Linked DNA regions of Sulfolobus sp. A20. The protein of the gene in region 1 binds, or shares a complex with, the protein of each later gene. Links are inferred from orthologs where the notes say so. Each region holds a gene or a part of one and is shown on either strand. Other genes may lie near its edges.

Region 1 (7,599 bases):
TTATAAATTGTAGCCTCAGCTGTAAGATTAGCTAACTCGTCTAAGACTCTGTTAATTTCCCTTAGCTCGTTTTCTATCGTAGATTTCTCTAACAGTAATCTATCTAATTGGTTTTTCAATTGTTGAAATTTCGCTAATTGGGTTTGAACTTCTGGGGGTAATTTTTCAGCCAAACTCATTTCACCTCTTCCAATGACTTTAGAATTGTATATAACCAGAGTATATAAGAGTTCATTATAGCTCTTGTCCTTGTTAGTGTAGGCGAGTTAATTATAATTCTAAGAGGATCTCTCTCAATTTTAACATATTTCGTATCTATTTTCTCAATTATTATTGAATTATAAATAATATCTTCAATATTCTTAAATTTCTCTGCATCGTCTGCTTCATCTTTTAACTTAATCTCTACTAGTGCCATAATTCTAAAGAAATTCTTAAGAACTTATTATTATTTTTATCCATAAAAGTGACCTCACAAAGATTACTGTCAACTTGTTTAAAAAATGATAGAATTTTACAATTATTCTTAGACTCTGACAAAATCGGATATCCAAGATCTAGTATAAAATCTTTGACGAAAGCACAAGTATTGTATAAAATACATATGGAGCCTCTCTCTATCTCATTTAACGTTATACCAAAATCGGAAGGAAGAGAAATTCCTCTAATCTTAAATATATACTTGGGTGAGAGCATTACTAAATCGTAAAGTATCATCTTATATGGATTACCTTTTAGTGTACTGATTAATAGTAAATATGGGGAATGAAGGGATAATGCTAATGCAAAAATTTCCTTTAAATCCCTTCTACCTCTATTTATCTTTAGAGAATCGGGTATAACAATTTCTAACGTGTTTAAAAAGTTCCTAACTCTAATATTAGCATCCCGCGAAGATGTTATAATAACGTTAATAGGGCGTATATGCAAGCCCTGCCCACTTTGCTCCACATTTCCTACAATACCAAATGCCAGATGCCAACCTAACAACTTTTCCAGCTGTCTTACAATAAGGACATTGATGATCTTGATACCTTCTCTCCATTATTTCTTTCCATTTCTTTCTTATCGTAGATCCATATCTTGGCCCAAATCTCCCAGCTATACCAGTTACCTTACCCATACTCTTTCACCTTATCTAAATATTTAATTGCTTTTTAAGTTCTTCTATTAACTTAGCTGCTGCTACCCGTGCTATATTCTCGGCTTGATCTATATCTTGTATCAGTAAACTTCCCTTTCCAGATTTCTGTATACCCACTATTTTATAATCAGCTGTATATGAAAATGAAATCTTAGCTTCTATTATCGATTCCTCCTCTAAATCTGGATCAACCACTAAGTATTTATCTACCTTACCTAGTGATACAGAAACCACAGGGTAGTTCATGGGTAATTTTCCTATTTTTTCTGACTTATTAATAGATATTGATCCATTAGACTGCTCTACCTTATACACAGATGTATTATATAGAGCAGCAATTGATGCTAACATACACGCGTCTAATACATTACCATTATAATCTAATACGTAGACGTCTAACCAAACAGTCCATACACTTTTACCTGGCTCAATGACAAGCTTTGTTAAATCGATAGCCTTTGAATCCCTTAAACTTCTATCTATTACCCTAGCCAATTCTATCGCATTTTCATCTGGAGGACCAGGTTCAAAAGTTTCATAAGCTAGTGGTAAGAGTTCCACATTAACTATTAAATTTCCTTGATTTGGAGTATCTTCATATGGCTTACCTAGCTCTAATTTTACACCGGCTAAAACCATCGTATTTCCCAGTTTTACCAAAGCAGACCCATCGGCCTTCTTAGCGTAATCAACAGTAATAGAAATTGGCCTATACTCGTTTAATTTCCTTCCATCTTGTCTAATGCCTTTATCAAATAGGCTTATAATACTTTCTTTCTTTATAATTGGGATTACGTTTTGATTAGAAGGCGTTGCAGACATAATTATACTCCCTCCTCCTTGAATTCTATAAATCTAGATCTTAACGCCTCCTTCTCAAGGTTATATATAACGTTTATACCCTTAATAGCTAGATTCAAGGCTTGTCTAAATTCGTCTGGACTCATATTTCCATTAAGCTGAAATAAAGTAACTTGATTTAATGAAGGCATTATCGCGATAGGCATATCTGCCTCTCCCCACATATCTTCAGGCTCGTTTAAGTCTAATACTATCACTCCATCTGCTTTGCCTACTGCAACACCTGCTATTAGATCTTTCATAGGTATTCCTGCGTCAGCTAAAGCCATAGAAGCAGCCATCAATGACACTAATCTTGATCCTGCATCAGCTTGCAATACTTCTGTGAATACATCTATAACCGTTCTAGGGAATAAATCAACTAGCACAGCTGATTCAAGCGCTTCACGTATAACTTTCGATAACTCTATTTCTCTTCTACTCATCACAGGGTTTTTCCTATCATCGGTGGAAAATGGAGCCATATGATATCTGACTCTTAATACAGCCCTATCTGGTAAAGATAAGTGTCTAGGATGCATTTCTTTAGGTCCGTAGACTGCAGCTATTACTTTTGTATTACCCATCTCAAATATAGCAGAACCATCAGCATTTTTCAAAACGCCTAATTCTATTCTTATATTTCTTAATTCATCTGCCTTTCTACCATCTAGTCTTTTTCCGTCATCAAGAATTAATCGTGGTTTCTGAATTTGAAGCACCTTTTTCACCCAGTTTTTCTTGTATGAATTTCTTAATTCTATCAGTTAATCCTTTTATATGTGACTCACTTTCAATCTTTCGTATAGCCTCAATTAGAACTTTTTCAGCTAGCTGGGAAGGACAATTAGCTAAGATCCTCCCATTATTAGCTACTAACATACTACATCCACTTTCTAACGTTAATGTTTCATACATACTCCTATTTTTACCTATTACACGAGGTACTTTTACCGGCATAATATCAACTACAATTCCTGAGGTTACTCTGCCTAAATCCTTTCCCTTAACTGAAAGAACTGGATCAATAGTTCTATCGTAGTTTTCGACTTTAGCTATTACATAATCTCCAATATCTAGATATTTCCTTAAATCTTCACCCGGCGTAACAGGTCTACCCAGCAAATTAGATGCGGGCAAGTAGGCATGATATGGGGCTTTAATGTCAACGATCCATCCATATATCTCTATATCATCTATTAAACCGATTACAATATCCCCTACTTTAGGATAATAATACGACCCTTCCAAGGGTATTATTTCAAATTGCGAATCTTTAACATCAAATAATCCTACTATTGTTGAATAGTACTTATTGCCAATTTTCAAGACATATGGACTCCATGGAATCTGAAAATCTCCTTCAGCTATTAATTCGCCGGGAACTACTATTGATCGAGGTTGTAACAAAATTTTTTGTTGGCTCATCTCATCTCACTTGTATAACTTTTACTTCTACTTCACCTTTAGTTAATCCATTTAATTTATCTATAACTTCTTGCTGAGCACCAGCAGGTATTTCTAATTCGGCTATTAATGTCCCATCTTCTAACCAATTCGACTTTTTAACATCTCCTAAATTATGAAGCTGTGATTTAACTTTCGAACTATATTGAGATGGAACCTTAATACTGATTAAAGCTCTCGCAATCTTTATAGGTATTATTCTAGAAATCTCTTTCACTATCTGCATTGCTTGAGATTCAACATCTCTATTTAAGTCTATTTGAACCCTTGCTTGTTGCATTGCTATTTCTATCCTTGTTGGGGGTATAGGTAAATTAGTCTTTGGGTCAACGGCATTCCTATGAATAAAATCTATTATTTGCTTCCTTTTAGTCTCAACCATTTCCTTTCGTTGCTCGGTTGTTACTGGTAACTCGCCCTTCATTAAAATTTCCTTAACAATTGTCTCAAAATCTGTAGTGCCAAAAACTTTCTTTAGTGAAGATGGTGAGGCTTTAAGCCCCTTTTTAACATCTTTATAGATGGTATCCGAAATAACTATATCCGATAAACTAATACTCTTGCCACTTCTGAAAGCTAACGCTTCTTTTGGCTTAACTAAAATTTCAAATCTTTCACCTTGAGCTTCATACTTAACTACTACATAATCACGCTCCTTAGCCATAAAAAAACTTCACCTTTTATCTTATAATTTCTGTAAATATGTGCTTTTCTCCTCATTGGTCATCTTAAGAAATACGCCAGTCTGTGTAGACGCATATCCTATTTCAACTGTGCTAGGAGTTAATCTCTCATTAGGTTTTAAGGTAGACATCAATGCCCTTAAAGCCAAAAGTATAGTTTCATCCATACTCATATCTTCTTTGTAATTCTTTTCCAAGAACTCAGTTGCCGTATAATAACCTTGACCTATAGCAACAGCATAATATGGCATAAATTGTCCACTGGGCTCAGTCATGTAAAGTTTAGCCGTGCTCTTATCTATACCTGCTATTACTAAAGCCACACCGAAAGGTCTTACGCCACCGTGTTGAGTGTACATTTGTTTCACGTCAGCAACGGCTTTAGTTAGGTAATCTATACTTATTGGCTCATCATAAATCAATCTGTGTTGTAACGCCATATTTCTAGCATAATCGATAAGAACTCTACCATCAGACGCTAAACCGGCAAAGCTGCAGCCTACGTGATCATCTATTAAAAAGACCTTCTCTATATTGTCGACATCAAGAAGATTTTGAGCACGCCTTTTTTCACTAGCTATTACCACACCGTTCTTTGACTTTAACCCTATAGCTGTCCAACCTTTCTTAACTGCTTCAAATGCATAATCTACTTGATATAGAGATCCGTCTGGTGAAAATATAGTTATGGCTCTATCGTATCCCATTGCTGCTGGTCCAAATGCCATATATTATCCCATCAAATACTAAGTAGTCCCTAATTTTAAAAATATTGTTCAGCTCGTCGCAGAGATCATCACTTCGCAGTCTGGAGCGGCTTCATCATTTAATACCAATTATCTTTTTCGCCCTTTTTAAACTACTCGTTGTTCTTCTGGGCACCACAAGTGCCTTAGTTCCACTAACTTCCTTCACTAAAGGTATACTAGCTATTACAACCTTATACCCAGCTCTATTGGTCGATATAATGCCCTCTTGAGTGTCCTCTCTGAAGAATATCACTCTAGGATTAGCTATTTCTAACCATATGCTCCCTAATAGTTCCTTAACCGCCTTACGTATTTCTTTCTCCACGTCAATTCCTTTCACATTTTTATCTGATATAACATAAAATACAATGTATCTCTTTGACTTAGAAATTTTTTTATTTTTTACAATCTTTACATTTAATAGCTTTCTTGAAATATACAAGAATGTGAGAGTAACTAGCCAAACAATTATTATAACGTCAAGTCCTAATTGCCATATATTCATTTAACAACTTTATCGGATTTAAAAGTGCAAACTTAAAAGCTTCCTCTTCATCAGCCCCAAGAATATTTAGGTAATCTATTTTAGAAATTGGACTCCATAACTCATTATAGTCTTCGGCATAAGAGGAGAAAATTACATTCGGAATCCATTTATAGGCATACATCAGCATTCTGTAAACTACTATTCTTGAGGATTTTAGAGGAACTTCAACAAATTTATTATGAAACCTAATTAAATTTAGCATAGTTTTTTTAAGGACTTTTATATTTTCCCCATCTATAACAATTACGTTTACACGTTTATCAATAATGGAATACCTTAGAGAATCTAAAGATAGAGGTTTTATGAAAATTAACTGTTTTCTTTCCCTTTTGAGATTTGCCAGAGTTCTCCTTAGTGCATCGATACTATCAGTCCTAATGGTAATCCTCTTAATACCTACTTTGCCATCCTCAGCGAAAGTTAAGTTATATCCCAGTTTTTGAGCATAAGGGAAAACGTCAGAATTTAGTATACATGGTTCTATCACTAACAACTTTTCTAAACTCCTCCTTTATGTTTTCAAAGGAATCATTAAAAGATAATACAACTCTTATTATATCGTCCCCCTCCTTTAAAACTAGCCTATTCTCAGCTATAATCCTTTGTTTATCAAATCTCAGATATAATTTACGAGAATCCCAGTGGGATTCAAACGTAGCGAAAAGGAACATTAAATCTGTAGGTTCCATCTTACTAAGAATAGTTTTCAAAAGATCATTACTATTTTTTCTGTCAAACTTGTATTCAATAATTATTATTTTATTCTTATAATGGCCAGTAACTATTGTTTCGCTCTTTTTCGAACTTAAAATAGAAGGAGCAAAAAAATTTTCCACAGAGCTAATTATTCTGTTATAATCTTCCGTTTCATGGACAAATATTGAAACAATAGCTTGATTCACTCTCATGATTACTTTCCTGGTATCCTATCGTACTCTTGTAACCTATTATACTTGTTAGCTTCATGACGCTTCTTCTCTTCCCTTTCTTTAATTTTCTTATTCCACTTGTACCTAGTAGTTCCTTTTAGTCCTCTAGCTTTCCTTAATCCTCTAACTTTCTTACCCGCTGATGTTAAACCTCTGAAAACTCTACGCCTATTAGCGGGATCTTGAAGCCACTTTAAATTAGGATCGTTCTTTATTACTGGATGAGATGGATCAACAAGAATTACTTCGTAATATTTATACAAACCATCTTCTGCAACGTAGTAACTGCCTAAAACTTCTAAGTTAGGATATTTTCTTGCCGCTTTCTCCTCAGCTATCCATCTGTATCCCTTAGATGGAGAATAACCATAAACACCCATCCTTTTAGGTCTTCTACCTTTATTTGGTCTTATCTTATTTGAACCTCCCCTTCTAACCCTTACTCTAACTACTATGAAGCCTTGTTTGGCCTTATAGCCTAAGGCTCTGGCCCTATTTAATCTCGTAGGTTTAACAATTCTAACGATAGAGGGCTGTTTTCTCCATTCAATTAATCTCTGCCTTATCACACTTTTTTTCCACTCATCAGATTGCCACGTATTCTCTACATGGTGGTACATTGATAATGCCATCTTTTATCCAAATTATTAGCTAAACAACTAATTAATAAAAGTGTCCACTAATCAGAATCATATGATAAGCATAGGAATAGTTGGAAAAACAAACGTAGGAAAGAGTTCTTTCTTTAGTGCAGCGACTCTAAAAGATGTAGAAATAGCCGATAGACCATTCGTTACTATTAATCCTAATGAAGCAATAGGGTATGTAAAAGTTAGATGCGTGCATACCGAATTTAATGTAAAGTGTAATCCTAAAAATTCAGTTTGTATAGATAATTATAGATTTATACCAATAAAACTAGTAGATGTCGCTGGGCTTATCCCTGGGGCACATGAAGGAAGGGGCTTAGGCAATAAATTCTTAGATGACTTAAGACAAGCTGATGCCCTTATCCACGTAATTGATGCCAGTGGATCGACTAATGAAGAAGGTCTCCCAGTAGAACCGGGTTCAAGAGATCCAGAGGAAGATATAAAGTTTATTGAAAATGAACTTGATGAATGGTTCTACTCCATTATAAATAAAGATTGGGCTAAATTTGCAAGAACAACTGACTTATCGGGAAAAGATCTCGTTGAAGCTTTGCTAAGTAAGTTATCTGGAATATCGGTGAACAGAT
Region 2 (7,622 bases), 410 kb from region 1 along the record:
AACCTAGGGAATTTGCAGAAATTGTAGAAAAATCCTTGAACTTACGTCCAGGTGATATAAAAGTATATGAGGAAACTGGTGTAGTAACAATATTAGACAAGATAAAGGTAACACAGAATGGCGTAGAAGGAAGTGGACCAATGGCTCAGAGAATATATGACATATACAATGATTATATAAATAAAAAGAAAAAGGAATTAGGGCTATGACTATATTTGAAGTAAGATATCAAGATCTTGCTGCCAGAATAGGTATCATACAAACCCCACATGGCAACTTAGAGACACCCGCATTTTTTCCCGTAATAAACATATTAAAAGATGAGATAAAAATCGAGGATATAAAGAAGGTTGGGTTTAGCAATTTTATTACTAATGCCTTTATACTCTATAAAAACAAACTTTTACAAAATAATATCCATAGAGAACTTAATGCAGAAGACATGATAATAATGACGGATTCTGGTGCATATCAAATATTGGAATACGGAGATATTAATATAAATAACGAAGAGATAATTAATTACGAACTAAAAATAAAGCCAGATATAGCAGTAATCCTAGATCTTCCTACTGGAAACACTGAAAACTATGAAAATGCGAAAACTACTGTGATTGAGACTATAGAGAGAGCCAAAGAAGCTGAAAAATTTATTAAAGATAGTGATATCATTTGGGTTTATCCTATACAAGGTGGAAGATTCTTAGATCTGGTACATTATTCTGCGTCACAACTAAATAATTTCGAAAACATATATAAAGTTACGGCGTTAGGCAGCCCTACAGTCTTATTAGAAAAATATAGATACGATATAATAATTGATATGATTTATATTGCTAAATCAGCAATAAGTAGAAATGTTCCATTCCATTTATTTGGAGGAGGTTTACCTCATATTATTCCGTTAGCTGTAGCTTTAGGTGTTGACATGTTTGATTCTGCCTCGTATATAATTTATGCAAGAGATGGAAGGTATATGACAAGATCTAGAGTACATAGACTAGAAGAATTAGATTATTTTCCCTGCTCATGTCCAATATGCTCAAGATATACACCTAGAGAGCTAATGAGTATGGACAAGAAGGAGAGAATTAGATTATTGGCATTACACAACTTATACGTGATAAAGGAAGAAATAAACGCGACTAAACAAGCTATAAAGGAGGGCAGATTATTCGAATACTTACAAGAAAAAGCATTTTCTCACACTGCGACTTATAACGCGTTCAAAAGATTACTTAAATATAAGGAATATTTAGAAAAATATGATCCTAGAATTAGGGGAGATACTAAAGGTATATTTTTATTTAACGAAGACTCTCTATCAAGACCAGAAATCTTAAGACATAAGAGGTATTTAACTAGATATAAGAAAAAATTTGAAAAAATAACCATAATCTGTTATGATGGTAATGATACTTTTTATGATTTTAAGGAGAAAATACTAAAAGAATATTATAATAATATTATATCACAAGATATCTTTATTGCAGTTCCATTTTTTGGATTAATACCATTAAGAATTTCTGATACATTCCCGTTTTCCCAGTCTGAAATACCAATAGAGGTTAATGAGGAAGTAATAAGAGATATGAAAAACCAAATCATAAACTTTCTAGTTAATCATAAATATTCTAATGTTGAATTTATTAATTGCAAGAAACTTAATTTACATATAAACCCTATCAGCACTTCCCCTACTTAGTTCCTTTTGTAATAACTCCATTTGTCTTTGCAAGTCCTCTTCTATTTTTTTAGCCTCTTCATAAAGTTCATTCACACCAACATTTATACCAAGAATAGTATTAATCACTTCAATAGCAGTTGCAGCACCAGCGGGATCCGTTCTCTCACGTTCAGCATATGGTAATATGACTAAAGCTGGCAGCTCCTCAATCTCTGAATGTAATGTGAATAAAGCTAGAGGACCTACCATCAATAATTGCTTGTCTAATTGTGGATAATTCAGAGAAATATTACATTTGGAAGTGCTTAGCCACTTTAGATTCTCACTACCCATCCTATATCTTTTATCTAAAGCGCCAACTAAGAGGACGTTACTAACTGATAGCTTTTTAACCCATTTAATAACGTTTAATGCAAATTCGTTCCACTCTCGTTGAAATGGCAATATATGATTTAGTAAGACAATAACATGTTTCTCTTGATCATAAAATATATCAAAAGGAGTAGCAATACCATATTCGTCTAAAAAAGTTACATCCCTATAATATTTTGTGATTACATACCCTATCCTTTGCATTTTTCTCTTTAAAACAAGATGTCTCGTAGCTAAATATCCAACTTCACCAATAGTCCTAAAACCAGTTATGAATGTAGCTCCCTTTAATTCATTTATATCTTTTTTAACAATTATTTTAACATTATTCATTACTCATAACACCTCTTTTTACGTGAACAGCCACTCCTCTTTTGTATTCCATCATTTCTTCTCCGGATATTTTAGCTTTACCTATTCCTACTAGTATATTATTTTGATTGACAACTACGACTTCATCACCTCCCCTTATATTAGGATCAGCAATTTTAACGTGTTTAGCAAATACATTTCTACCCTCCCTTATAAAACTCTCAATAGAACTATCAATAACTACCCTATGCCGTGGAAAATCGGAGCTATTAATGATGACCTTAGCACTTAATGGAGTAAGTGAGAAAAGCATGTCTTGAGCTCTCAAAACTAAATAGAGATTTGATTCATTATTTACAAAAATATTCCTTATTTTTCCAGTATTTTTTGATCTCTGAATTAAAAACGTACTATCACTTGAAAATAATGCGTTAGCAACATCATAATCAAACTGATATTCCGCTATCTCCTTAAGATACAAGATTTCCTCTTCCTTAGCCTTAGCCGCAATTGTAAAAAAATCTTTATATTTAGCTATATTTTTCACGCCTCTCTTGTATATTTTGTACTTTAACCTTTTTATTATTAATCTTATTTATGGCTTCTACTAGATCATTCATTAATATCATATTCCTATCATTCCTAATTGCGTTATATCCAGCCTCTATACATACGTTCTTTATGTCTGCACCACTAAATCCTTCCGTCAGTTTGGCAAGTATTTCGATATTAATATCTTCACTTACTTTCATCTTCTTCAAATATATATTAAATATTTCAATTCTTCCCCTTAAATCTGGTAAAGGCACTTCTATAATTCTATCGAATCTACCTGGTCTTAATAATGCTGGATCAAGGATGTCTATTCTATTAGTTGCAGCAATTACTTTAACGTTATCTAGTGGATTAAATCCATCAATCTCAGCTAATAATTGCATTAGAGTTCTTTGAATTTCTCTTTCACCGCTAGTTCCAATATCTAACCTTTTAGCACCTATAGCATCAATTTCGTCTATGAAAATTATTGCAGGAGCTTTCTTTCTCGCCATCTCAAAAACCTCTCTCACAATCCTAGCTCCTTCTCCTACAAACTTTTGAGCAAATTCGGATGCGACAACATGTATAAATGATGCATTACTCTCTGAAGCTACAGCTTTAGCTAGCAATGTTTTTCCCGTACCTGGAGGTCCATATAATAGAACTCCTTTAGGAGGCTCTATACCCAATTCCCTAAATAATTCCGGTTTTTTAATTGGTAACTCAACTATTTCCCTTAATTCCTTTATTTGCTCGCCCAAGCCTCCAATATCAGCATAAGATACCTTAGGCTTTTCTATAACTTCCATAGACTTTACTATGGGGTCTTCTCTTTCTGGTAAAAGATCTAGAATTGTTGAACCTCTTTGATTTAATGCTACTGACCTACCAGGTTTTATCTTACTTAAGTCTATATGCCTAGCCACATTTACTATTAAATTTGGTCCAGAAGAGCTTCTAACTAAAACCCTACCATCTGGGAGTATATCTAGCACTACTGCTTCTACCAATGGAGGACTTAACATTTTTTCCATTTCACTTTTATAATAATTTAATTCTTTTCTCAAATTCTCTATTTCTATCTGAAGCGACCTTATTTTTTCTTCTAATAATCTTACTAATTGTTCATCTTCAGATGAAGTTGAATCCCTTAATGCATCGAAATCTCCAGACAATTTATCCCATATATATAATTAATCGACTAGACTAAAAACGTTTAATAGTAGTATTCACAATAAGTAATCATATGCAAAACAGTGCTGGAGAATACTGCGAATTATGCGGATCGAGGATTAGCGGTAAAGGTATAACCGTGCTGTATGAAGGCTCTGTTATTACGATTTGTAATTCTTGCTACAATAAAGTTAAAAAACATGCTACGATAATAAACGAGGAAAAGAAAAAAGCTCAAAATACTAGAAAATCATTGAAAATTAAAACGGAATTGGAGAATATAGAATTAGAAATAGTAAATGATTATTACAAATTAATTAAAAGCTCTAGAGAGAAATTAGGCATGACTCAACAACAACTTGCGCAAAAATTAAAAGTGTCGGAAAATATAATAAAAAGATTTGAAAGTGGAAAACTAAAACCAACAATATCACAAGCTAGACAATTAGAGAAAATATTAGGCATAAAACTAGTAGTTCCAGTTGAAGGAGAAGGAAGCGAAAAAAGTTCAGAAAACTTTGAACTAACTCTAGGTGATGTCGTGAATATAAAAGAGGGAAAGAAGTGAAAAAAGCTATACTTTTCGTTTCAGACCACTTTAAGGAAGAAGCAATTGCTTTAGCAGAAGGTGCAGAATATAAAGTATTAGAAATTTATCCACTTCCAAAATCTCCTAACCCTAAGTTTTATATACAAATGAATAAATTGAGAAAAATTGAAGAGAATGATCTGATAGATGCGATAATAATATTCGATATTTTAAAACCAAGACACTTCATAAATCTAAGAAGAGAACTCAAACAAAAAGAGATAATAGATAAAGTATTATTATTATTAGAAATTTTTGCCCTTCACGCTGGCTCTAAGGAGGCTAAGATGCAGATTGAATTAGCTAGGTTAAAATACGAATTGCCTATAATAAAGGAGGCATATACTAAATTGAAGTTAGGTGAACAACAAGGACTTCTAGGCTCTGGCGGATATGGATTTGAGTCACTCATAAAACTCTATAGAAGAAAAATTAACAAATTAAGTAAAGAATTAGAAAATATTAAAAAATTCAAGGAAAAGAGTATTGAAGCTAATAAGAGAGCAGAGTATACGCCCACAATTGCAATTGTAGGGTACACTAATTCGGGCAAAACATCATTATTTAATACCCTTACAAGCTTATCGCAGAAAGTCGATAGTAAATTGTTTACAACAATGGCTCCGAAAAGGTACTCAATATCTTTAAAGGATAAGAAAATAATGTTAGTTGACACTGTAGGCTTTATCAGAGGAATTCCTCCACAAGTAATAGACTCCTTCTTCGTAACTCTCTCTGAGGCAAAGTATTCTGATGCATTATTACTATTATTAGACTCTACACTTAATAAAGAGTTAATAATCGAAACTTTGACCTCCTCTTTTCAAATATTAAGAGAAATAGGAGTGTCAGGTAAACCTATCATAGTTGTGTTAAATAAAATCGATAAGCTTGATGGAGATCTAGATCAAAAGATAGAATTAGTAAAGAATAAAGCAAATGAACTTTACTCTCCAATCTACGACACTATACCAGTATCAGCTTTAAAGAGAGTAAACATTGATTTACTAAGGGATAGAGTATATCAGTTAATAACGGAATTGACTTAAAAGAAATTTATATCCTTAGGTTAAGACATAGACCAGAGAGAGATAAGAGGATAACTACACATGTCGCTTTAGTTGCAAGAGCATTTGGAGCTAAAGGTATTTTTATTGAAGGGAACGATAAAAAATTAATAGATTCGATTCAAAAGGTTCTAGATACTTGGGGTGGAAGTTCTTACTTCATAATAAAAGAAGTAAATAGTGGAAAAGAAGTAGTTAAAGACTGGAAAAGTAAGGGGTATGGAAGCGTAGTTCACCTAACTATGTATGGAATTAATCTAATAAATTTTGATATTAATGAGTTAAAATTCCCGCTATTGATAGTTGTAGGATCAGAAAAAGTAGAAGGTTGGTATTATCATAACTCACACTATAACATAGCGGTAGGAAACCAGCCACATTCCGAAGTTTCAGCGTTAGCTATTTTTCTAGATAGAATTTATAAGGGACGAGAACTATATATGGAATTTAGAGACGCTAAATTAAAGATATTACCACAGAGGGCAGGTAAAAAGGTGACAAAAATTGGTTAATGTTGAGGAATTATTTACAAATTTAGCCAAAAGTTTACTCGGTGATGATATAGTAGACGTTCTTGAGGTATTATTACGTAAGGGAACTGAAATGACTGATGAAGAAATAGCTAATACGTTAAATATTAAAGTAAATGATGTTAGGAAGAAGTTAAATCTCTTAGAGGAACAAGGGTTTGTAAGCTATAGAAAAACCAGAGATAAAGATAGTGGATGGTATATATATTACTGGAAACCGAATATAGAACAAATAAATGAAATTTTGCTTAGTAGGAAGAGATTAATACTAGATAAATTAAGGATAAGATTAGAGTACGAACGAAACAACACATTCTTTATTTGTCCACAAGACAATGCAAGATATTCCTTTGAAGAAGCTTTTGAAAATGAGTTCAAATGCCCAAAGTGTGGATCACAATTATCCTATTATGATTCAGATAAAATAAAAACATTTTTAGAGCAGAAAATAAGGCAGATAGAGGAAGAGATAGAAAAGGAGACTAAACTTGGAGCAAATAAGAGTAGTTGATTTATTTGCTGGTGCAGGAGGTTTTTCCTTAGGATTCAAAAACATAGGATTGAAAATAAGCTTAGCTATAGACGTAAATCATAATGCTTCCAAGACATATGCTACCAATTTCCCAGAAACAATAGTCATGGAAGATGATATAAGGGGATTGAGTGGAAGAGAAATCTTGAAAATAATAGAAAAAAATGATATCGATATTGTGATTGGGAGTCCTCCTTGTGAAGCGTTTACCTCAGCTAATCCGTTAAGGATGAAAGATCCTTTAGATAGACTTTACTTAGATGATAGAGGTAGTTTAACACTCGAATATATTAGAATAATTGATGAGATAAGACCCAAAATTTTTGTAATGGAAAACGTGCCCTCAATAATAGAAACATCAACACTTAGAGAAGCTTTAATCCATGAATTTAAAAAAGCTGGATATGAAAACGTTTACTTTAACATACTTCATGCCGAAGATTATGGTAATCCGTCTAGACGAACTAGGGTGTTTATATCAAATATACCAATAAAACCTAAAAAATTAAGCAAGAGAGTTACCGTATATGAGGCGATTTCTGATCTCGATGAGAGAAATGATATACCAAATAATGAAAAATATGAGTTAAATGAAAAGAAACTATTACGAGTATCTAAGCTAAGTTATGGAGATTATCTAACCATGTATAGATCAGCTGATAGAAACATACCATTATATACTAGACTTAACCCATACGATCTAGCTCCAACAGTACTAGGTAACTCAAGATTTGTACATCCTTTCCACGATAGATTTTTAACAGTTAGAGAACAAGCTAGATTAATGAGTTTCCCTGATCATCACATATTCTTAGGGAGCAGA

Evidence for each region.
Region 2: the proteins of psmA (region 1) and BFU36_RS04790 are in contact, whole or in part, in a cryo-EM structure (PDB 6HE5), measured with the Archaeoglobus fulgidus proteins. The link is inferred for Sulfolobus sp. A20 from one-to-one orthologs. Residues at the interface, in WP_010877997.1 of Archaeoglobus fulgidus: Ala30, Arg33, Gly34, Ala35, Asp51, Arg53, Val54, Lys66, Ser79, Gly80, Leu81, Val82, Met166; in WP_010879468.1 of Archaeoglobus fulgidus: Asp391, Leu392, Lys393, Gly394, Met396, Phe397, Val398.

Annotation. Positions count from the first base shown.
Region 1 is NZ_CP017006.1:450,756-458,354, reverse strand. Bases 3,000-5,898 are described here. They hold psmA (archaeal proteasome endopeptidase complex subunit alpha), read right to left. Parts: upstream 4,863-5,898; coding sequence 4,137-4,862; downstream 3,000-4,136. Other genes in these bases: BFU36_RS02365 (RNA-binding domain-containing protein), read right to left, coding at 5,889-5,898; BFU36_RS02370 (RNase P subunit p30), read right to left, coding at 5,363-5,898; BFU36_RS02375 (Rpp14/Pop5 family protein), read right to left, coding at 4,957-5,388; BFU36_RS02385 (ribosome assembly factor SBDS), read right to left, coding at 3,414-4,115; rrp4 (exosome complex RNA-binding protein Rrp4), read right to left, coding at 3,000-3,412. Outside these bases: BFU36_RS02420 (prefoldin subunit beta), read right to left, coding at 1-173; BFU36_RS02415 (KEOPS complex Pcc1 subunit), read right to left, coding at 176-418; BFU36_RS02410 (hypothetical protein), read right to left, coding at 409-930; BFU36_RS02405 (50S ribosomal protein L37ae), read right to left, coding at 911-1,123; exosome complex protein Rrp42, read right to left, coding at 1,139-1,966; exosome complex exonuclease Rrp41, read right to left, coding at 1,969-2,706; more of rrp4, read right to left, coding at 2,672-2,999; more of BFU36_RS02370, read right to left, coding at 5,899-5,917; more of BFU36_RS02365, read right to left, coding at 5,899-6,338; BFU36_RS02360 (50S ribosomal protein L15e), read right to left, coding at 6,341-6,991; BFU36_RS02355 (redox-regulated ATPase YchF), read left to right, coding at 7,053-7,599. UniProt on the Methanocaldococcus jannaschii protein: Component of the proteasome core, a large protease complex with broad specificity involved in protein degradation. The M.jannaschii proteasome is able to cleave oligopeptides after Glu, Asp, Tyr, Phe, Trp, slightly after Arg, but not after Ala.
Region 2 is NZ_CP017006.1:862,261-869,882, reverse strand. Bases 1,993-4,914 are described here. They hold BFU36_RS04790 (proteasome-activating nucleotidase), read right to left. Parts: upstream 4,084-4,914; coding sequence 2,902-4,083; downstream 1,993-2,901. Other genes in these bases: hflX (GTPase HflX), read left to right, coding at 4,646-4,914; BFU36_RS04785 (multiprotein bridging factor aMBF1), read left to right, coding at 4,155-4,649; BFU36_RS04795 (PUA domain-containing protein), read right to left, coding at 2,385-2,918; BFU36_RS04800 (proteasome assembly chaperone family protein), read right to left, coding at 1,993-2,392. In the rest of the region: BFU36_RS04810 (Lsm family RNA-binding protein), read left to right, coding at 1-209; tRNA guanosine(15) transglycosylase TgtA, read left to right, coding at 206-1,705; more of BFU36_RS04800, read right to left, coding at 1,670-1,992; more of hflX, read left to right, coding at 4,915-5,719; BFU36_RS04775 (tRNA methyltransferase), read left to right, coding at 5,770-6,249; BFU36_RS04770 (transcription factor), read left to right, coding at 6,242-6,778; BFU36_RS04765 (DNA cytosine methyltransferase), read left to right, coding at 6,756-7,622. UniProt on the Methanocaldococcus jannaschii protein: ATPase which is responsible for recognizing, binding, unfolding and translocation of substrate proteins into the archaeal 20S proteasome core particle.